2 linked regions of the Teredinibacter turnerae T7901 genome follow. The protein of the gene in region 1 interacts with the protein of each later gene in a pairwise test. Links are inferred from orthologs where the notes say so. Each region holds a gene or a part of one and is shown on either strand. Other genes may lie near its edges.

Evidence for each region.
Region 2: the proteins of zipA (region 1) and ftsZ interact in binary tests that used the Escherichia coli proteins (3 or more experiments, as listed by UniProt). The link is inferred for Teredinibacter turnerae T7901 from one-to-one orthologs.

The regions. Positions count from the first base shown.
Region 1 is NC_012997.1:1,920,827-1,932,767, reverse strand. What follows is about bases 3,514-6,484. They hold zipA (cell division protein ZipA), read right to left. Parts: upstream 5,504-6,484; coding sequence 4,523-5,503; downstream 3,514-4,522. Other genes in these bases: smc (chromosome segregation protein SMC), read right to left, coding at 5,570-6,484; ligA (NAD-dependent DNA ligase LigA), read right to left, coding at 3,514-4,394. In the rest of the region: TERTU_RS08390 (helix-turn-helix domain-containing protein), read right to left, coding at 1-1,024; TERTU_RS08385 (hypothetical protein), read right to left, coding at 1,021-1,296; TERTU_RS08380 (hypothetical protein), read right to left, coding at 1,302-1,727; TERTU_RS08375 (transglycosylase SLT domain-containing protein), read right to left, coding at 1,757-2,362; more of ligA, read right to left, coding at 2,364-3,513; more of smc, read right to left, coding at 6,485-9,070; c-type cytochrome biogenesis protein CcmI, read right to left, coding at 9,244-10,512; TERTU_RS08350 (cytochrome c-type biogenesis protein), read right to left, coding at 10,560-11,042; TERTU_RS08335 (substrate-binding periplasmic protein), read left to right, coding at 11,877-11,941. UniProt on the Escherichia coli protein: Essential cell division protein that stabilizes the FtsZ protofilaments by cross-linking them and that serves as a cytoplasmic membrane anchor for the Z ring.
Region 2 is NC_012997.1:3,392,484-3,402,683, reverse strand. Bases 620-3,551 are described here. They hold ftsZ (cell division protein FtsZ), read left to right. Parts: upstream 620-1,466; coding sequence 1,467-2,636; downstream 2,637-3,551. Other genes in these bases: lpxC (UDP-3-O-acyl-N-acetylglucosamine deacetylase), read left to right, coding at 3,071-3,551; ftsA (cell division protein FtsA), read left to right, coding at 620-1,410. In the rest of the region: TERTU_RS13490 (cell division protein FtsQ/DivIB), read left to right, coding at 1-136; more of ftsA, read left to right, coding at 184-619; more of lpxC, read left to right, coding at 3,552-3,982; TERTU_RS13470 (M23 family metallopeptidase), read left to right, coding at 4,224-5,156; preprotein translocase subunit SecA, read left to right, coding at 5,255-7,990; bifunctional glutamate N-acetyltransferase/amino-acid acetyltransferase ArgJ, read left to right, coding at 8,049-9,266; TERTU_RS13455 (Nudix family hydrolase), read left to right, coding at 9,247-10,200; DNA gyrase inhibitor YacG, read right to left, coding at 10,200-10,200. UniProt on the Escherichia coli protein: Essential cell division protein that forms a contractile ring structure (Z ring) at the future cell division site. The regulation of the ring assembly controls the timing and the location of cell division.

The sequences.
Region 1 (11,941 bases):
GATATTCGCCCGGTGTCTGCCCTGTCCATTTTTTAAACGAACGAAAAAATGCGCTAGGTTCGTCAAAACCTAACTTTTCGGCAATATCCGCGTTGGAAAGTTCTGCGCACGCCAGATAATGAATGGCGACTTCCATTCGGCATTCGTCCTTCAATTTCTGGTAAGACGTACCTTCCTTACTCAGCTGCCGACGCATGGTCGTCACCGACATGTTCAGCATTTCGGATAGCTGCTCCGCCGATGGGATACTCCGGTTGACCTCGCGCTTCAAAATGTTCCGCACCCGTTCGGTAAAACTCAGTTTGAGCGGGTCCTGGGTGACGAGGTGGTAAGGTGCAGTAGATAGAAAAGCCATCAATGACTCGTGATCCTGCACCAGGGGATACTCCAACACAGCTTTGGAAAACGCGAAGCCGACATCGCTGCAATCGTGAATAACGCTTTCCTGACGCACGCAGGCAAGAGGCTCGCAGCCGCGACTTTTCGGGTGTCGCAGTGCAACCTTGTGCAAAGCAATATCTTTACCTGTCAACCACTCCGCAAATTTGTGCCAAGCTATTATGGCGTTAAGTATGTGGCCGGGGTCAGCGTCGCTAAGCAGTTGGTCAAATTCCTCAGTGCCACAACTGCGAACCGGTACCATGCGTAGGAATACATGCTCGTTAGGAGGATCTTCGTCAAGCGTAAACTTGACCAACATGCCGCGACAGATTTCGGAAAACTCGCCGGCACGAATAATCGCCTGCCGCAAGTTGCTGCAACTGAGCAGGGTCAGACACATCATCCGAAAAGAGCCAAGCTGAACTTTGCCACCCACGAACATACCAAACCATTCGTCTTCGGTTGTGCGCATAACCAGCTGATATAAAGACGCATAGCGCCGCGCGCTAATGTCGGACTGCAAGCTCAGGGCCTGTTCGTCTATTTCGGCCTGCTGGAGGATTGTTCGCGTATCACAACCTGCGAGATGCGCCTGCTCCAACAACCTTGTCACATAGTGCGCAGGAATCCTCGAGTCTTTCATTTTTCGCTGTCTTCCTCGAGCTTATTGTTAAGCCTGTGCAAGGATTCATCCATGACGCTATCGCCCCGCCCCATCAGCCAGCGCAGGCACAAACCCAACACCGCAGCGGCGCCAACAAGCGCTGCAAGCAGTAATACTGCGACCCAGAGTGCCTCGAAGAGCTTGTCTGCCGGGTAGCCGAATCTCACAACCATCATTGCCAGCGCAGCGCCACTGGCGATTAGCGTTACCATGACGTTGGAACGCTTATTAAAGCGGAATTTAACTTTCATGTAGCCTATCGTACGAATGCGTTTTCTTGAGTCCACTCGCAGTGAACTTTGTGAATACCAGCACCTGGTGTGTGACCATTATTGCGACTCTCCCAGGTAAAAGTATGCGTGCCGTATAGTTCTGTTTCCAAGTGGACTACGGCTGACACCCAATACATCTGATTGAGCAGTGCTTCAAATTTTTCAATCCAGTTATTCCACTCGTACTCAATAGCTTTGTAGGAGGCACCGAAGTGCATTACGTCGGAGAGATATGCCTCGGCGTTCACCTCTAATTCGGGAATCGAAAACATCTCCTGACACAGATAAGGCCACTCTTCGGACTTGGGTAACGCTAGCATTGCATTGCGATTATTTTGGCGCCGCGATACATCACCTGGGTTCGATGAAAGGTCTTTTATACAACCGTAAACAATGGATTCCTGCTCCATAAATCTCTCGTATTAAACTGCTCAGTGGCTCAAAACGGCCACCAGGAATTCAGCCGATCTTCGCACTTATTCAATTGCGCCTGGTAGCGCGCAGCGCGAGAACTTACTTTCTTAGCGGTCGCTTTGAGCCAGGCTTTGCTGTTAAACGTGCCGCGCGCGAACCCCCCGTGGCCTTCGTGATAGGCCAGGTAGAGGCGGTAGGTGTCGCTCGGCTTGATCTTAAGGGTTTTCACGCTCAAATTGTTGTACCAGGCGATGAAATCGATAGCATCATCAAAATCATTGCGATCAGCGCCCCAGTGCGGCGCTTTCGACTTATACCAATCCCAGGTTTCATCCTTTGCCTGGGCATAGCCGTAGGCACTGCTTTTTCGCGGCCCGGGGATAAACCCCAGAATCTTTTTACGCGGCGGCTTGGCGGTGTTTTTGAACCCGCTCTCCTGGTACATAATTGCCATGTTCGTGGCTATTGGCACTCGCCATTTTTTAGTGGCTTTTTTTGCATCTTTGTACCAGCCATTTTTTTCATCGAAGATATGGCAGATATTATCCACGTGCCGAGGCGGTGCGCTGGCGCAACCAGCCAATACGAGCGCACAGAAGATAAACAGGGAGAGTTTCACCGCGCGCCCCATTTTAGAAAGAATCGAGCAGCGCAACAAAAGCGGCTTCGTCGAGCACCTCAATACCCAGACTTTCCGCTTTCGCCAACTTGGAACCGGCACCAGGCCCGGCGACGACACAATCCGTTTTTTTAGATACACTCCCAGTCACCTTGGCCCCCAGTGCCAGTAATTTTTCTTTCGCTTCATCGCGCGACAGTGTTTCCAGCGTACCCGTCAGCACGTAGGTTTTGCCATCTAACGGCAAACTTTCCGCGGCGACAGGAGCACTCTCTGGCCAGTGCACGCCAGCCTCTTGCAAAAGCGCAATTTGCGCGCGGTTACCCTGCTGCTGGAAAAAATCAAAGATGTGATGGGCGACGATTGGCCCCACATCATCCACAGCTACCAGCGCCTCTTGGTCCGCGTCCATCAGGTTTTTCAGCATACCAAAATGCTGTGCGATGTTTCGAGCCGTCGCCTGGCCCACTTCTCGAATACCCAGCGCAAACAGAAACCGGGGCAAGGTGGTCGATTTACTTTTTTCGATGGCATCGATGACATTTTGTGCAGACTTGTCACCCATTCGCTCCATGTTAGCCAGTACCTCGTGTTCCAAGCGATAGATGTCTGCGATATGCTCGATATGACCAAGCCCCACGAGCTGCTCTACCAGTTTATCGCCGAGCCCTTCAATATCCATCGCGGTGCGACTGACAAAGTGCTTGATCGCTTCTTTACGCTGCGCGGCACACACTAACCCGCCGGTACAGCGCGCAACTGCCTCACCTTCCAGCACTTCCACTTGCGAGCCACACACTGGGCAGTTTGCAGGAAAGACAATCTCCTTTGCGTGTTGCGGACGTGCAGACAAGACTACTGAGACGATTTGTGGAATAACGTCCCCAGCCCGGCGCACGACCACCTGGTCGCCAATTTTTACCCCCAGGCGCTCAATCTCATCCCGATTGTGCAGGGTCGCATTGGATACGGTTACGCCACCGACAAAAACAGGCTCAAGCCTCGCCACCGGGGTTACCGCGCCAGTCCTGCCCACCTGGAACTCGACGTCGTTAAGCACGGTCATTTCTTCTTGCGCGGGAAATTTGTGCGCGATCGCCCATCGTGGCGCTCGGGATACAAAACCGAGCCGGTTTTGTAGGCCATAGTCGTTCACTTTGAAGACGATGCCGTCAATGTCGTAGCCAAGGTCCGCTCGTTTCTCGCCCAAATCGCGATAATAAGCTAAACATCCGCCAGCCCCGTGCGCCAGGGCACGCTCGCCAGCAACCACAAAACCCAGCTTTTCCAGCAGATCCAAAGTGCCGAAGTGCGTCGGCGGAAGCTCGCCCTCTACGTAGCCGACACTATACGCAAAGAATACCAGCGGCCGCTTGGCGGTGATCGAAGGATCTAATTGTCGCAGCGCGCCAGCAGCGGCATTGCGCGGATTAACAAACAACCTGTCACCGCGTTCCTGCGCGGCTGCGTTGAGCTTGGCAAACCCAGCGCGCGGCATAACAACTTCGCCCCGTACTTCAAACACCGCCGGAACATTGTCTCCGCTCAATTTAAGCGGCACCGAGCCGATGGTCCTTACGTTCTGAGTAATATCTTCACCGGTCGCGCCATCACCTCGTGTAGCGCCACGTTGCAAACGCCCATCGCGATACAACAGGCTTACGGCAATGCCGTCGAACTTGGGTTCACAGGCATATTCAAGCTCCGCATCCGAGGCTAAACGGTCTTGGATACGCTTTTCAAACGCCCGCATATCCTCATCACTGAAAGCGTTGTCCAGCGATAGCATGGGCACTTCGTGCTGCACGGATGAAAAACCTTTGAGCGGCTCTGCACCGACGCGTTGGGTCGGCGAATCTGCGGTTTCCAGCTGCGGAAACTCCGCTTCCAGCGTTTTCAGTTCGTGGAACAGACGATCGTACTCGGCGTCCGGAATTTCCGGCTCATCGAGCAAATAGTACTGTCGGTTGTGGTGATTAAGGAGCTGGTGCAACTCATTGCAACGCCGCATTACGGCTTCGGAGGGGACCTGACTATCTGCCATGGGTGTTTAAACCGGTATCCAGGTTTTGTGATAAAACCATCTTACTAAAGTATCGGCTGGCGGCTGATACAGGATTAACTGCCAGCGGCGCACAGCCATAAAATAAGGAGTAAGCCGCGCGGGCCAACCTAGGCTCGCGCGAGTTTGCGCTTGCGTTCGTATTCGACTACCCGCTGACGCGCGTGTTCGATAGTCTGCTGCGTCATTACGCTGCGATTCTCGTCTTTGAGCTCACCATCCAGAGCCGCCGCGAGCGCTTTGGCGGTGCCAGCCATGGTGTCGAAAGCACGGATACTTAAGCCGTCCAGCTCATCGTCATCCAAGGTGTCGTCGGGTATGGGGAGACTCAGAAACAGGCTGACACCGGGCGTCTGGAAATCCGCCATGGCCGATAAATTAAACGTACCCGGTACCACCATATTCGCCAGGCTGAATAGAATCGGGCCATCACCATGCTCGCGCAAATGGCGGTGAAAAATATCCATCGCGCCCAGCTTCATATCTGCGGACATCAACGCCGCCAGCAACGACTGCCCGTCGAACCTGGTCCCCGTTTTGGCCATAACGTTAATAATCAGCACCTCGTCCGGCGCTCGCGCCGCCTCCTGATCATCGTCTGGCATTGCCTTCTCGGCGCGTTTTGTCTTTTTCTTTGCAGTTGGCTCAGGCTCTGATATATGCGGTCGCTCCTCGGCTTCTACCGAGTCATCCAGGTTGGCAAGATCACCGAGTTGCGGTTCCAGCGGCTCGTTCTCGTCGTCCTCTGGGGAATCCACCGGGTCCATCAACATCGGAACATGCTCGTCCAGATTAAGCGTGACTTGCTCAGGAATCCTGTTGGGTGCCCCCACAGTGGTTTTCTTCTCCCGGTGCTTGCGCTTCAGTGTTTCAGTAATCGATTGCGCATCGCCTTCATCGCGATACCCAACCACCCTGGGCCCGCCGCCTGGGAACTCACTGGAGCTCTCCCGCACGTCTTCTTTGTCTGCCAGTGCCGCGTTTTTGGAAAGCCTTATGCTCTCACGGCGCGCCTGTCGCATACGGCGAAAAGCATCGAGTGTGATACCCGCAATTAAAAGAATAATAATGACGGTCAACCAATCCCGCATTCGGATCATCTTCCTCTTAACAAGTCATTCGTTAAATTATACCCCGGCGATCTGGTTACGACAGTGTTACACCGCCGCCAGTTCAGCCGCTTCCTCAACATCCACTGTCACCATGCGTGATACACCCGGCTCGTGCATCGTCACCCCCATTAGCTGATGCGCCATTTCCATCGCAATTTTATTGTGGGTGATATAGATAAACTGCACCTGACTCGACATTTCTTCCACCATGCGGGCATAGCGCCCCACGTTAGCGTCATCGAGCGGCGCATCCACTTCATCCAGCATACAGAAAGGCGCTGGATTTAAGCGGAATATGGAGAACACAAGAGCGATGGCTGTGAGCGCTTTCTCACCACCGGACAACAAGTGGATGGTACTGTTTTTCTTGCCTGGCGGCCGCGCCATGATTGCGATACCCGTATCGAGCATATCCTCACCGGTGAGTTCCAGGTAGGCGTGTCCGCCACCAAATACTTTGGGAAACAGCTCCTGCAACCCGCTGTTAATCTGATCGAATGTCTCCTTGAAGCGGGTTCGGGTTTCGCGATCGATTTTCTTGATCGCATTTTCGAGCGTTTCCAAGGCTTCCCGCAAATCCTCGTTCTGAGCGTCCAGGTAGGTTTTGCGTTCAGATTCCGTTTTATATTCGTCGATAGCGGCCAAGTTGATGGGGCCAAGACGACTGATACGGTTGCCTATTTTACCCAGCTCCTCCTCCAGATCAGGAATGGTGTCCCCTTCCTGAAGGTTCTCGAGCAACGCCTCCAGATCAAATTCCATTTCAGTGAGCTGCTGCACCAAGCCCTGTTGCTGAACTTGCAGTGTTTGCGCTTCGAGTCGCGCTGATTCCAGACTTGTGCGCAATTCACCGATGTGCCCCTCAAATGCGTGCCGGGCTTTCTCGGCTTCTCGCAGCTCGCCTTCCACCTGCTCTACCGCACGGCGGGATTCGCCCATTTCAGCCTCAACAGCGATACGCTTTTCGAGATACGCTTCCAACTCCAGCTTCTGCTCTTCAACTGGCTCACGAGTTTCTTCCAAAGCCATTCGCAGCGTTTCGCGGCGTTCCAGCATCCGGGCCATCTGGTCTTGCAACCGCTGAATACCCTGTCGGGTCGCCTCTACCTGTGTTTTCAATGACTGATGGCGCATCGCCAGCTCGTGCGAGCGGTCTTTATCGTGACGCGCTTTCTGACGTGCACTATCCAGACGCCCCCGGATATCGTCGCGCCGACGCAACAGGGTTTCGCGTTTTTCCGTATCTTCCTCCATGGCGAGAATCGCTTCTTGCAACAGCGTGCGTGCATCTACCAGGTTCGCACCTTCGGCATCCATCTGGGTGCGCGCATCCTGAATATCCCGTTGCGCACGCTGACGCCCTTCGAGCACCTGCTCGACCTTGGCTTTTTTACCGCCAAGTGCCGTTTTTAATTCAGTGAACTTGCGGTTTTGCTGATCGACATCCTTACGCAATGTCTCCCGTTTTTCTTCCGCATTGCGCAGCTGCTCCCGACTTTGTTCCAGGCCATCGGTCACCTCCTCAAGCTGAGACTCGAGAATTCCAATATGCTCTGCCAGCGACTCCAGTTCCTGCTGTCTGGCAATCACACCGGCGGCGCCATCGGTATCCTTCGCGACTTTTACCCAGTTGCTGCCCAACCAGATCCCATCGCGCGTTACAACCGACTCACCGGCAGTAAGCTGGGAGCGTTTTGCCAGTGCTGCAGCCAGGTCGTCAGCGGCATAAATACCGGCCAGCAAGCCGTTCAGACTTACTGCTGAGCTGACCTTGCCAGCCAGATCACCAGTGCCGACAGGCACTGATACTGAGCTATCGAGCAGCACCAGCTCGCCTTTGCTAAATTGCGCCAGGGAGTCGGAGAGGCTGTCCAGAGAACGTTGCGCACAAACCGCCTGCAGAGATGCTCCGAGCACGGTTTCGACAGCCGTTTCCCAGCCGGGCTCGACTTCCAGACTTTCACCCAAACGCTGTAAGCCGTTAAGTTGATGGCTTTCCAGCCAGGCCGTGGTTTCACCGTCGCTATCTGTCAGTGCAGCTTGCTGTAGGGTCTCCAGGGAGGCGTGGCGTCCACGCGCCGCCTGCAATTCTGAGCGCAGCTGATCCCTTTGCTCGGTAAAACTGTGCTGGGCGTCGCGCGCAGTCGTAACGGTTTCGGAGACGGTTTCCAACTCGAGCTTGCTGTCTTCAATGGTCAGCTCCAGCGTCGCCAGTTCTTCATCCATCATCTCGATTTCTTCGCGGGAATCGCCAATATCGAGGTTGTCGCGCTCTTTTTCGAGCCGCTCTATTCTTTCTAACAGTCGCGTTTGCACCTGCTCCAGGTATTTAATGCGCGATTGCTGGACTTCGGCCTGCTGACGCGGCGCAGCAGCATGCTGGTTAAACTGATCCCACTCCAGCTGCCACTCCTGCATGGCCTCTTCCGCCTCAGCCAGAATATTGGCCGACTCCTCTTCGTTGAGCTGAATATCTTCGAGTTCCGGCTGAATCTCCAACAACTCGGCTTCCCAACCTTCCGCTTTTGCTGCATCGGCTGCCAGGTGCTCTTCCGCTTCCTGGCAATCGCGGTTGTTTTGCTCGATATCGACCTGTAATTGCCTGTCGCGCTCTTCGGCGTGCTTGATGGTTTGTTCGACACGGGTTATATCGGAGCCGATAGCGTAAAATCGGCCCTGAATTTCGCTAAAGGCATCACTCTTCTCAGTAAACGCTTCGCGAAACTTTTCAATTGACGAATCGACACGAACCTGTTCCGTCACCTGGGCTTCAACCTTCAACTCCAGCTCGCGTATCTGCCCGCTTTTGGTGTCGGCCTTGTCATGGAGATTCTGGTATTTGCGCGCTTGCAGCCGGGCTTTTACCTGCCTTTCTTCTTCTTTGTATTCGGTATATTTTTCTGCGGCTTGCGCCTGACGCTGCAAGCGGGATAATTGCCTATCTAACTCTTCGCGTATATCGGTTAATCGCTCGAGATTTTCGTGAGTACGCCGCATGCGATTTTCGGTGTCGCGGCGACGCTCTTTATACTTGGATATACCGGCCGCTTCTTCTACGTAAATCCGTAATTCTTCTGGTTTTGCCTCGATAAGACGCGAAATCATGCCCTGCTCGATGATCGCGTAACTGCGGGGACCCAGGCCTGTGCCAAGGAAAATATCGGTGATATCACGACGACGACATTTATTGCCGTTCAAATAGTAGAAATTCTGGCTCTCGCGGGTAACTTTACGCTTAACCGATATTTCGTTATAGCCGGCAAATTCACCGCGAATGGTGCCATCGCTGTTGTCAAAAACCAGCTCGATAGACGCCTGCCCCACGGGTTTACGGCTGCCAGAACCGTTAAAAATAACGTCTGTCATCGCCTCACCACGCAGGTTTTTCGCCGATGACTCCCCCATAACCCAGCGCACAGCGTCGATAATATTCGACTTACCACAGCCGTTCGGGCCCACCACCGCACACAGGTTGCTCGGGAAGGTCACCGTGGTGGGGTCGACAAAGGATTTAAACCCGGCCAGTTTGATACATTTCAGACGCATAACGTTAGGAAACCTGCAAAAACTCGAAAGACGCTCGTCATTCAGCGAGGAAAACGGACGATTCTACACAGTTAACAGTGTGGAAGCATTAGCAAGATAGGAATTTTTAACGCCAACAGTGCCCGACTTTCTCTTTTAATTTCGGGCACTTAGAAGGCAAAGTGACAGTAAAATCAGGGAATCTGCTCGCTAATTTTCAGCACCACGGCATTTTTTTGCTCTGCAACAATTATAGGCCCTTCGCTGGCTTGCCAATCGCCGGACTGCGGAATCGCACTACCAGAACCGGTGATACGCGCCACTATTTCCACTTGCGGAAAACTGCTGAGATCCATTCCCGGTGCCATCGCTGCAGATTTATCCAACACAATTTGGATAGGCAGGTCTGCCACAGTTAGCTTTTTGATCGCTAGGGGCATTTTCGGACCTTGCCAGGCTCGCGCATAGATAAAGACCTGATCCTCAGGTGAGGGACTAACAACATTGTCGTCGAAGCTGACTGACACGGTAATTTTGGGGTCGACAACAGCTGCCTTGCCCGATTTGCGCGCTTTACCCCCAGACTTTTCCAGCGCCACCTGAGCCCGGGCGATACCGGAGGTTAGTGCTTTTGAAGCCGCGGATGCAGGGTCCAGCTGCTTCACCGCCAACGACCAGTGGTCGATTGCCTCCTGGTAAGCCCCGGATTGGAAAGCTTCCACCCCGGCGAGCCCCAGAGCCGTGGGCATGTTAGGGTTGAGTTGCAGTGCCAGTTGAGTATTTTTGCTAACCTCCGGCGTGATGGTATTGCCGGCGCGCATAAACAGTGCCTGGGCAAGCTCTGCAATAACCTGCGGCGCATTTGGCTCCAGCTCTAACACGCGTCGGTAGGCTCGCACAGCTTCGTCGTAATCGCCCAACTCGCCAGCAACAGCACCAAGCAAATACCAATTCTGACTATTATCTGGACGCGACTCCAGGCGATCCTGAAGCTCACCAATAAGCTCCTCACCTATAGCGTTGGCCTCTTCGATCGAACCACTGTTTACACGCGCCATCGCAAGACGGTAGATCTCCCAGTCAGTTTTCGCACCAACCATACTGTAGATACCCAACGCCAATAAGGGTACCGCCAGAACTAAAGCCAACACCGGCAAACGGCTGCGAAAACTCGCAATAATTGGCTTATCGGAATCAATAGCAATTGATTCATTATCTGCAACCAGGGTGCGCTCGAGATCGACTTTAAGCTCTTCCAGCTCAGATTCGCCTATTTCTCCCCGGGAATGAGTTTCCTCCAGATCTTTCACATGCTCCAAAAAAACATCTTGATTCACATCAGCACGCGCATCCTGCAACAGCTCTTTTTTCTTCTCACGACGTACAAAAACGGTCGGCCACAAGATAAATACGGCAGCCAAAGCGCTCAGCGCCAAAAAACCCTGCCAAAATGCTATTTCCACGAAATTCCCCTATTTCCCCAACTCACTTATTATTCCGACAGCTGTCATTATTGCGGATCATGCCCGCGTTGCGTCGCATCTTCTTCAGAATAGTCTTCAACAGCATACGGCTCAGGGTTCTCAACTGCCGCAGCCAGCTTTCGTCGCTGAAACACTGTGAACAGAAAAACACCCAAACCGACGATTACCATGGCTAAAGGCCCCCACCATAACACGAGCGTGTTTTTCTGCATTGGCGGGCGATACAGCACAAAATCGCCGTAGCGATTGACCATATATTCCTTTATCTGTTCATTAGATTGACCCTCGCCGACCATCCGTGCAACTTGGTTGCGCAGGTCTACAGCAATTTCCGAGTTTGAATCAGAGAGATTTTGATTCTGGCATTTCGGACACCGTAGCTCGTGCACCAACCCTTGATAGCGGGCCAGCTCCTGCTCACTGTCAAATTCAACAGCGCCGATGGACGCCAGCACTTTAGCGCTTAACGCCAGACAAACAACAACGCACAGAGAAAACAGATTTTTCACGGGGTGCCCCTTATTAAGGTTTCTATACCTTTATAGTCAATTTATGCGGCGCGATTATACCAATGCAGCTACAAGTTTAAGCAAACTCATCGGCAAGACTCAGCATTCCCCCGCCAGCCGGTCAGCAGGCTGCTAAGCATCGCGCCATCGAACCAACATAAAAATGTCAAAAAAACTATTGACCGCCATTAAAGAATCATTACAATGGCGACCTCTTTCGGGTGGTTAGCTCAGTTGGGAGAGCGACGGCCTTACAAGCCGTAGGTCACAGGTTCGACCCCTGTACCACCCACCAAATTCTCAAGCTCTGCTGGAGAATACTGCGGCCCGGTAGTTCAGTTGGTTAGAATGCCGGCCTGTCACGCCGGAGGTCGAGGGTTCAAGTCCCTTCCGGGTCGCCACATACAAAAAAGCCCCGCTCGCAAGAGTGGGGCTTTTTTGTATGTGCTATTTTTGTAGGGCTGACTCAATACGCAGGGTTCACTAAATTGCCAACGCGCAATTTTACGACCTTTAGTCGCGCCTTCCCGTAACAGAAAGGGTGAGCGCCGCAGGCGCGAATCAGCTCCCTTCCGTCCACACCCAATATCCGGTCTAGATCGCACGAATGAAGCGGGCGGATAACGCTCTCGCGTGCTCGACCGCGCATCGCTATTCCCGCGATTTAACGCTACACCGCAAGAGCTGGCTGCTACATTCCTTTATAGCCGTCATCAAACAATGTCCACACTCACATTTTCCTTCGTTGATTGACCCTTAGAAACTTACGTGCCAAGATGGTTAAAAGCCCGGCGTTCCCTGCGATACGCGGGAGAGCAAGAACGGAATTATCACATGTCTATCAAGGGTTTAGTTCACGCATCCATCACTCGAACGGCTGGCGCGATGCTTGTGCTGGC
Region 2 (10,200 bases), 1.5 Mb from region 1 along the record:
TTTTTTACTGGTATATCAGAACAATTTAGAAGAGAAAAAGGATCAGTTGGCTCGAGTGGATATGCGTTATGATCACGGAATGGCCGTTTCCTGGAAACCAAAACCAGATGTGCCACAATTACAAGCGAGTCGATAATGAATGTTGCGTTGGAACGAATGAGTCAGCTTAGGGCGGGTAAATAAATGGCGCATGCAAATAGTGGACGTATGATTGTCGGCTTGGATATAGGGACATCCAAAGTCGTTGCCATTGTCGGAGAAATTTCGCCCGAAGGTGATCTTGCGGTCGTCGGTATAGGCTCACATAAATCTGTGGGCATGAAAAAAGGTGTGGTCGTCAATATCGAGTCTACCGTGCAATCGATTCAACGAGCAGTCGAAGAGGCGGAACTCATGGCTGGCTGCGAAATACATTCTGTATATGTTGGAATTGCCGGTAGCCATATTCGCAGCCTGAACTCACACGGCATAGTCGCGATAAAAGATCGTGAGGTATTTCCTCAGGATCTGGATCGGGTCATCGATGCTGCGCAGGCAGTGGCCATTCCTGCGGATCAAAAAATACTTCATATATTGCCGCAGGAATATTTGATCGATGACCAGGAAGGTGTAAAAGAACCTCTGGGGATGTCCGGGGTGCGCCTTGAAGCTAAGGTTCACCTGGTTACCTGCGCTGTCAACGCTGCCCAAAATATTGAGAAATGTATCCGTCGTTGTGGGTTGGAGGTTGAGGACGTCATTCTGGAGCAGCTGGCTTCCAGCTACTCGGTGTTGACCGATGATGAAAAAGAATTAGGTGTTTGCCTGGTTGATATTGGCGGTGGCACTACAGATATTGCGATTTTTACTGAGGGTGCAATTCGTCACACAGGTGTGATTCCTATCGCCGGTGACCAGGTGACGAATGATATTGCTATGGCGCTGCGCACTCCGACGCAACACGCGGAAGAAATCAAAATTAAATATGCGTGCGCATTGGCCAAGCTGACCGGCGCCGAGGAAACAATAAAAGTACCCAGTGTGGGTGATCGCCCTGCGAGGAATTTATCGCGGCAGGCGCTGGCGGAAGTCGTGGAGCCACGGTACGACGAATTGTTTACTCTCGTGCAAGCAGAGCTGCGTCGCAGTGGTTTCGAAGATTTGGTCGCCGCTGGCATTGTGTTGACCGGCGGCACGTCGAAAATGGAAGGGGTTGTTGAACTGGCAGAGGAAATTTTCCATATGCCGGTTCGACTTGGTGCACCCACCAATATTAAAGGTTTAAAAGATATTGTAGATAACCCGATTTATTCAACTGGCGTTGGGCTGTTGCTATACGGTATGCAGCAATCGGGAGAGTCTGTATTCAGCCAGGAGCCTCGCGCGAGCTTTTTTAGCCGCATGAAGTCCTGGTTTAACAAGAATCTTTAGTGGCAGAGCTATGCTACTGAGTGTTTTAGTCAAAAGGGGAAAAGAGGGGAACTCTTATGTTTGAATTAGTTGATAGCATTCCGCAAAACGCAGTAATTAAAGTTGTTGGTGTGGGTGGTGGCGGCGGAAACGCAGTCAAGCACATGATTTCCAATGCCGTAGACGGTGTTGAGTTTATCTGTGCAAATACTGATGCTCAGGCGCTCAAAGATGTTGATGCGCGAACTGTGCTGCAGTTAGGCCACGGTATTACCAAAGGGTTGGGCGCTGGCGCAAATCCGGATATCGGTCGACAGGCTGCGATGGAAGATCGTGAGCGTATTACAGAAGTGCTGCAAGGTGCAGATATGGTGTTTATCACCGCCGGTATGGGTGGTGGTACTGGAACTGGTGGTGCGCCTGTGGTTGCAGAGATCGCCAAAGAGTTGGGTATCCTCACCGTGGCAATTGTTACCAAGCCTTTTCCATTTGAAGGTCGCAAGCGCATGAAGATTGCCGATGAGGGGATCAAGCAGCTTCAGGATCGCGTGGATTCTTTGATCACTATTCCTAACGAGAAGTTATTGGCGGTGCTCGGTAAGGCCACAACATTACTTGACGCGTTCAAAGCTGCGAATGATGTACTGCTGGGCGCTGTTCAGGGGATTGCAGATTTGATTATTCGCCCTGGCATGATCAACGTTGATTTCGCTGATGTGCGAACAGTGATGTCAGAGATGGGTATGGCGATGATGGGAAGCGGAACCGCAGCGGGTGAAAACCGCGCTCGCGAAGCTGCTGAAGCGGCCATCCGCAGTCCCCTGCTTGAAGATATTAATTTACAGGGTGCGCGCGGTATCCTGGTGAACATCACCGCAGGTATGGATCTGAGCCTGGGCGAGTTTACGGAAGTTGGCGATACCATCGAAGAGTTTGCCTCTCACGACGCGACTGTTGTGGTAGGTACTGTGATCGATCCAGAAATGAACAACGAACTGCGGGTAACGGTGGTCGCAACTGGTCTGGGTGCTGAAGTGAGAGCAGAAAAGCCTACGCCTGCAAAGGTAGTGGACAACACTCGCACAGCGGACGGCCGTCCAAACTATTCTGCGCTCGATAAGCCAACGGTAATTCGTAACACCAAAACGGCTGCAAGCTCTGCTGCTGCAGTTGCACAGCTCGAAGAGGCAGATAAAAACCTGGAATACCTGGACATTCCTGCGTTTTTGCGACGTCAGGTCGACTAACTAAGCGCTGCGCTTAATTAGAGTGTGCGCTAACCCCGCACGCTCACCCGTTTTGCAGACGGAGATGGAGCAGAAGATTCCAGAGGGAAGGCGTTTTGAGTTTCCCCCTCAACTTGCCGCTCTGGACATAGCACATGGATGTACGCCTTCCTGCTCCGGTATCTCACGGGTAAATGGGAACTTTTAGCCCCATCTCTCGTCTGTAAATTTGAACTTGTACGCAATTTTTTACTTGAAATTAGGCGTTTGCGAACCGATCAAGGATCATGTGAGCCAGTATTTTGAACCACATGCGACTTAGTAAATTCGTTTAATAACGACCTTTAGTAGTTCAGCGTTGCGTGTGGGCAAAAAATGCACAGAACATTTGGTTTTGCGGTCAGCACTCTGCTATGATGCGCGCCGCTTTCGAGCCCCTTTTTGAGACTGCATGAATGATCAAACAACGTACGTTGAAGAATGAAATCCGAGCAACCGGCGTAGGCCTGCACACCGGCCAAAAGGTTTACCTGACCTTGCGCCCAGCCCCAATTGATGCGGGCATCGTATTTCGTCGCGTGGATCTCAGCCCTGCAGTCGATATTCCCGCTCACGCGGAAAACGTTGGTGATACCACGCTTTCTACCACTCTGGTCAACGGCGATGTGCGAGTTTCAACGGTAGAGCACCTCATGTCCGCAATGGCGGGTCTGGGTATCGATAACGCCATTGTTGAGGTGAGTGCTGACGAAGTGCCCATTATGGATGGTAGCGCCGGGCCGTTTGTTTTTCTGATTCAGTCGGCGGGTATCCAAGAGCAGAATGCGCCCAAGAAATTCATCCGAATCAAGAAGAAAGTTGTGGTGAAAGACGGCGAAAAAGAGGCCGCTTTTTATCCGTTCAACGGCTTTAAGGTCTCTTTTGGCATCGATTTCGATCACCCGGTATTTAAGGGGCGTAAACTTGACGCGACTATCGATTTTTCGAGTACGTCATTCGTCAAAGAAATATCCCGTGCACGCACCTTCGGTTTCATGCATGAGATCGAGTACCTGCGCTCGAAAGGCCTGGTGAAAGGCGGAAGTCTGGACAACGCGGTCGTGGTTGATAAATACCGCATCATGAACGAGGACGGCTTGCGTTACGACGACGAGTTCGTCAAACATAAGGTGCTCGATGCCATCGGTGATCTGTATCTGCTTGGTACCAGCTTAATCGGTGAATACCGGGCCTACAAAAGCGGCCATGGTCTGAATAATCAGGTGTTGCGCGAGCTCATGAAGCGAGAAGACGCCTGGGAGCTGGTAACCTTCGACGAGGAAGAAACCGCTCCAATCTCCTACATTAAGCCATTATTGGCGGTCTAACACGACAGCCTGACTTATGCCAATAGTCGGGCTATCGCTCCAGTTCCTTATAAAGTTAAGTTGGAATTTTGTGGCTGAATATGCCATAGTTCGGCCGTTTCGTCACAAATAGCCAGAGCTGGCAATCCTCAACTTGCAGCCGGGGCGGAAGTGAGCAACTATTCAGGCAGGCAGCTTGATTAAAGTTTGGTCCGGCTGAATTAGCTTGAGGGTTGTGCAGAGTTATTGCGCCAAAAGATTAATGAAGATAATCGTCGTCAGTAAACGTCACGGCAGCACCCGCAGCTTTACGCTGGGCGGGTGGACTCGTGCCCTGTTATCCGCCTGTATGGTGGGTATACCTGTGGGCGCTGTGACTTTGGCTGTGTCACAACACCTCAGCTCGAATTCGTCCGATATCCTCACCGCAGAATCTACCGAAGCCTGGGAAGAAACCCTGGTGGAGCAACAGTCGCAAGTAGAGCGGGCTAAACAGGATTCCGAGCGCAAGCTCGCCGCGTTGACACTCCGCGTAGCAGAACTTCAGGCGCGCCTGGTGCGGCTGGATGCTCTCGGTGAGCGACTGACCACTATGGCCAAGCTCGATACCGGCGAGTTCGATTTTGGTCGATCGCCCGCGCGTGGCGGGCCAGAGCAGGATATCGACGAGACGACCTACGCAGCGCCAGATTTCCAGGAAGCACTGGAGCAACTGGGTGCTCAGATAGAAGACCGGCAGCAGCAGTTGGATACGCTCGAAGCTCTCCTTGCCAAGCGCAAGCTGCAGAACGATGTCTTTCTCGCTGGCAGACCTATTAAAAAAGGCTGGATGTCGTCACGCTATGGTCGTCGCAGTGACCCGTTCACTGGGCGAATTGCCTGGCATGCGGGTGTTGATTTCGCCGGCAAAGAAGGTTCGGATATCATTGCTGTGGCATCCGGCGTGGTTACCTGGTCTGGCGAGCGTTACGGTTATGGCCAGATGGTGGAGGTTAACCACGGTAATGGCTTTTCCACCCGTTATGCGCACTGTAAGGAAAACCTGGTTAAGGTTGGCGACGTAATCAAGAAGGGCCAGGTTGTCGCGCTAATGGGCTCAAGCGGCCGCTCCACGGGCCCTCATGTTCATTTCGAAGTCTACAAAAATGGTCGTACCGTCGACCCGGCAACCTATATTCATCGGGCCAGTCGTTAAGTTTTCTTCTTCTCTCCGGCGTTTACGCCTGCTCAAAACACTTCATATTTATTAGATAAATACGTAGGGCGCATGCCCCTCCAATAGTTGGATTTTCTATGATAGGCAAACTCTTCCGGGCCGTATTTGGCTCGAAAAACGATCGTGAGTTGAAAAGAATGGGTAAATTGGTGCGTAAAATTAACGCGCTGGAACCCGAATTTGAACCGTTGGACGACACCCAATTAAAGGCGAAGACGGCCGAGTTTCGCGAGCGTTTTAATAATGGCGAATCGCTAGACCAATTACTGCCTGAGGCTTTCGCCGCCGCGCGGGAGGCGAGTAAACGCGCAATGGGCATGCGTCATTTTGACGTGCAGTTGATTGGCGGCATTACGCTACACGAGGGCAGGATCGCAGAGATGAAAACCGGTGAGGGTAAGACGCTGGTCGCCACTTTGGCCGCGTACCTCAACGGTATTCCTGGTAAAGGTGTTCATATCGTTACGGTGAACGATTATTTGGCGAGACGCGATGCGAACTGGATGAGGCCGGTGTATGAGGCACTGGGAATGACAGTGGGATCTATCGTGTCCATGCAAGACCCCGCCGAAAAACGCGAGGCCTACGCAGCAGATATTACTTACGGAACCAACAACGAATACGGTTTTGATTATCTGCGCGATAATATGGCGCTGCGGAAAGAAGATCGTATGCAGCGACCACTGGCATACGCTGTTGTTGACGAGGTGGACTCGATCCTGATCGATGAGGCGCGTACGCCTCTTATTATTTCCGGTGCGGCCGAAGATAGCTCAGTACTTTATCAGGCGATAAACAAGCTGATTCCTTCATTAAAACGCCAACCGGAGGCGCCGGAAGGCGAAGAGCCGACTGAGCTGGGCCACTTCACTATTGATGAAAAAATGCGCTCAATTGAGCTTACCGAAGACGGTCATCAACTGGTGGAAGAGTTACTGATAAAAAATGGTTTGCTCGGTGAAAACGACAGCTTGTACCACGCATCCAACCTGAGCTTGCTGCACCACATTTTGTCCGGTTTGCGTGCGCATCACCTGTACCACAAAAACGTGGAATACATCGTTCAAAACGGGCAGGTGGTGCTGATTGACGAACATACCGGCCGCACCATGCCGGGTCGCCGGCTGTCTGAAGGTTTGCATCAGGCTATTGAGGCGAAAGAAGGTGTGGCGATTCAGGCGGAAAGCCAAACCATGGCATCCACCACCTTTCAGAACTATTTCCGTATCTACGACAAGCTTGCCGGAATGACCGGCACTGCCGACACTGAAGCGTTCGAATTTCGTCAGATTTACGGGTTGGACGTGGTGGTTATTCCGACCAATCGACCGGTTGCGCGTAAAGATCTGAATGATCTGATTTTCCTGAGTGTGGAAGATAAGTATGACGCGATTATCGAGGATGTGAACGAATTCCGGGGCAAGAACGCACCCGTACTGGTGGGTACAGCGTCGGTTGAAACCTCGGAAGAAATGTCTAAACGGCTGACGGAAGCGGGCATCGCGCACGAAGTACTTAACGCGAAACAGCATGAGCGTGAAGCAGATATCATCGCGCAAGCAGGTCGTCCAGGTGCGGTAACTATCGCAACCAACATGGCTGGACGTGGTACCGATATCGTTTTGGGCGGTAAGTGGCAAGCGGAAATCGATAAGCTCGAGAATCCCACCGAAGAACAGATTGCAGCCATTAAAGAGGATTGGAAAAAACGCCACGAAATTGTCCTTGAGGCAGGCGGGCTGCATATTATTGGTACCGAGCGCCACGAATCCCGTCGTATCGACAACCAGTTACGTGGCCGTGCGGGTCGTCAGGGCGATCCGGGTTTGTCCCGGTTCTATCTGTCGCTGGAAGATAATCTGATGCGCATTTTTGCCTCTGATCGCATGCGCGCGATTATGCAAACGCTGGGCATGGAAAAGGGCGAAGCGATCGAGCACCGAATGGTGACCAATGCAATCGAAAAAGCGCAGCGCAAGGTTGAAGGTCGTAACTTTGATTACCGCAAGCAGCTGCTCGAATATGACGATGTTGCCAATGATCAGCGTCGCGTAGTCTACGCCCAGCGTAATGAGCTGCTTGAAGCGGACGACATCGAAGAGGCGATTCACGGTATTCGCGAGGATGTGATCGCCGCACAACTGGAGAGTTTCGTTCCTCCGCAAAGCGTGGAGGAGCAGTGGGACATTAAAGGCCTGGAGCAGACGCTGTTAAACGATTACGGAGTGTCCGTGCCCCTGCAGCAGTGGCTGGACGAAGACAGTAAAATGGATGAAGAGGGGCTGCGCACCAAGCTCACAGAAGTGATGGATGAGATTTACGCGCGTAAATGCGAGGCCATTGGCTCCGCTATGCGTACGCTCGAAAAGCAATTAATGTTGCAGGTACTGGATACCCTTTGGAAAGAACATTTACAGAATATGGATGCGCTGCGACAAGGCATTAACCTCCGGGCATACGCGCAGCGAAACCCGAAGCAAGAGTACAAGCGTGAATCATTTACGCTATTCGAAGAGATGTTGCAGAACCTGAAATTCGACCTGACCCGGGTATTGTTCCGTGTGCAGCCTATCAGTGAAGAGCAACTGGCTGAGATGGAGCGCCGCCGTCAGGCGGAAGCCGCTGCCCGTAAGATTCAGTTGCAGCACGAGCAGGTTTCCGGCTTGGAGCCCGAGGCGGGTGAAGCACCCAGCGCAGGCGAGCCGCGATCTGAACAGCCGTATGTCCGCGCAGGAAGAAAAGTAGGGCGCAACGATCCTTGTCCCTGTGGTTCTGGTAAGAAGTTCAAGGCGTGTCACGGTAAATTAGGCTAATTATTGCTGCGCGCAGCTGTTTGCCTGCGCGCTCTTTATAACGGCGGTAGAGACAATTATGGCAGTGGGTGAGTTCGTTCTACCAGACGTGCGTCCGGTAGCTGGTGTACGCTTGGGTGTGTCGGTAGCAGGTATTAAGCAAACGGTAAGGCCCGATTGTGTTTTGATCGCCCTCAACCCGGGAACTCGGGTCGCAGGTGTGTTCACGCAGAATGCATTTTGCGCTGCCCCGGTCACTTTGTGTAGACAGTATATTGGCGATAAATCGCGGTATCTCCTGATCAACTCTGGCAACGCCAATGCGTGTACGGGAGACGCTGGTATGCATGCAGCTCGTCTGACTATGGCTGCAGTAGCTGCCGAAGGCGACGTTGCACCGGAAGCAGTGCTGCCGTTTTCCACAGGCGTTATTGGTAACCTGTTGCCCGCTGAAAAAATAGTGAATCAGGTTCCTTCGCTGTTTGCGGATTTGGCCGAGGACGGCTGGCAGCGTGCGGCGCGAGCGATAATGACAACCGATACACGCCCCAAGCTGGCAAGTAAAACACTCACGATCGCTGAACGAATGGTCACTATCACGGGCATGTCCAAAGGCGCCGGTATGATTAAGCCAAATATGGCCACCATGCTGGGTTTTATCGCGACAGATGCCGTAGTGTCGCAATCACTTCTGGAAGATATCTCTCGTATAGCCGCGAATCAGTCGTTTAACCGCATTACGATTGATGGCGATACTTCAACCAACGACTCCTGCATCCTCATGGCGACTGCAGCAGCGGGCCACCCGGAGATTGTCTCCAGAGATTGTGAAGAGTACGGACTTTTACTTGATGCTGTTTGTGAGATATACCAGTCACTGGCGCAGCAAATTGTACGCGATGGTGAGGGTGCAACGAAATTTGTCACTGTTGAAGTCAAGGGTGGCGCCACTAATAACGAATCTCTTACAGTCGCTTATGCGATTGCCCACTCACCACTGATTAAAACAGCGTTATTCGCTTCCGACCCGAATTGGGGGCGAATTGTCGCGGCTATCGGTTATGCAGATGTACCTGAACTGGATGTATCCAAGGTGAAAGTCTGGTTGGATGAGGTTCAAATTGTTGCTGATGGCGGGTGTGCTGCCGGATATACCGAAGAAGCCGGTCAAGCGGTGTTTAATCAGGCGGAGTTCGCTATTCGGGTAGATCTAGGCCGAGGTGAATGTACCGAAACCATTTGGACTTCGGATCTCTCACACGAATACGTCACCATCAATGCTGAATATCGCACATAAAGTTATACACGTTGCAGTCGGTGTTGTCCGCAATGCCAAAGGCGAGGTACTCATTGCCAAACGCCAAGCCGGGCAGCACCTTGCTGGTTTTTGGGAGTTTCCCGGTGGCAAGGTCGAACAGGGTGAATGCGTAACCACTGCTCTGGCTCGGGAGCTGCGCGAAGAGCTTGGGATTGAGGTTTCCGAAGCACAACCGCTCATCACAATTCCATACGATTACCCAGAAAAACGTGTGTTATTGGACGTTCACGAAGTCACTCAATACAGCGACTCGCCAGTGAGTGGTGAAGGGCAGTCGATTCGCTGGGTCTCTCAGTCTGATCTCCGCGACTACACTTTTCCACCAGCTAACGCACCAATCGTCACTGCCGTTCAATTGCCCGCTGTGTTTTGTATTTCTGGTGAGTTTGAAGGTTTCGCGGCGTTGCGCGACCGGTGTGGCTCTCTACAGTCTCAGGGGATCACCCATATCCAGTTGCGTGCACCGCACCTCGAACCGGCAGAGTATCTACAAGTGTATCGCCGTCTGTCTGGTGAGATTGAAGGGGTTTCGTTATTTGCCAATACGGATTGGCAACATCCCAATGTTTCGCAGGTTGAGCAAATGCCGCGGTACATTCATTTGTCCAGTCGCGTTTTACGCGCGGGCTATAAGCCTGTCGCTGGCGGGGTCATCAGCGCGGCTTGTCACGATGTGGAAGAACTTAAACTGGCTGAACACGCTGGCGCACACTTCGTATTTTTCTCTCCTGTGAAGCCAACTTCAAGTCACCCGAATACGCCTGGTGTTGGTTGGGAAGCATTGCGAGATTTTTGCGCAGTTGCGAAAGTGCCAGTCTATGCACTGGGTGGTTTAAGCGAGTTAGATATCAGCCAGGCGCGGCAGTGCGGAGCGCAGGGAATAGCGGCCATTTCTGCTTTATGGGGCCGCATT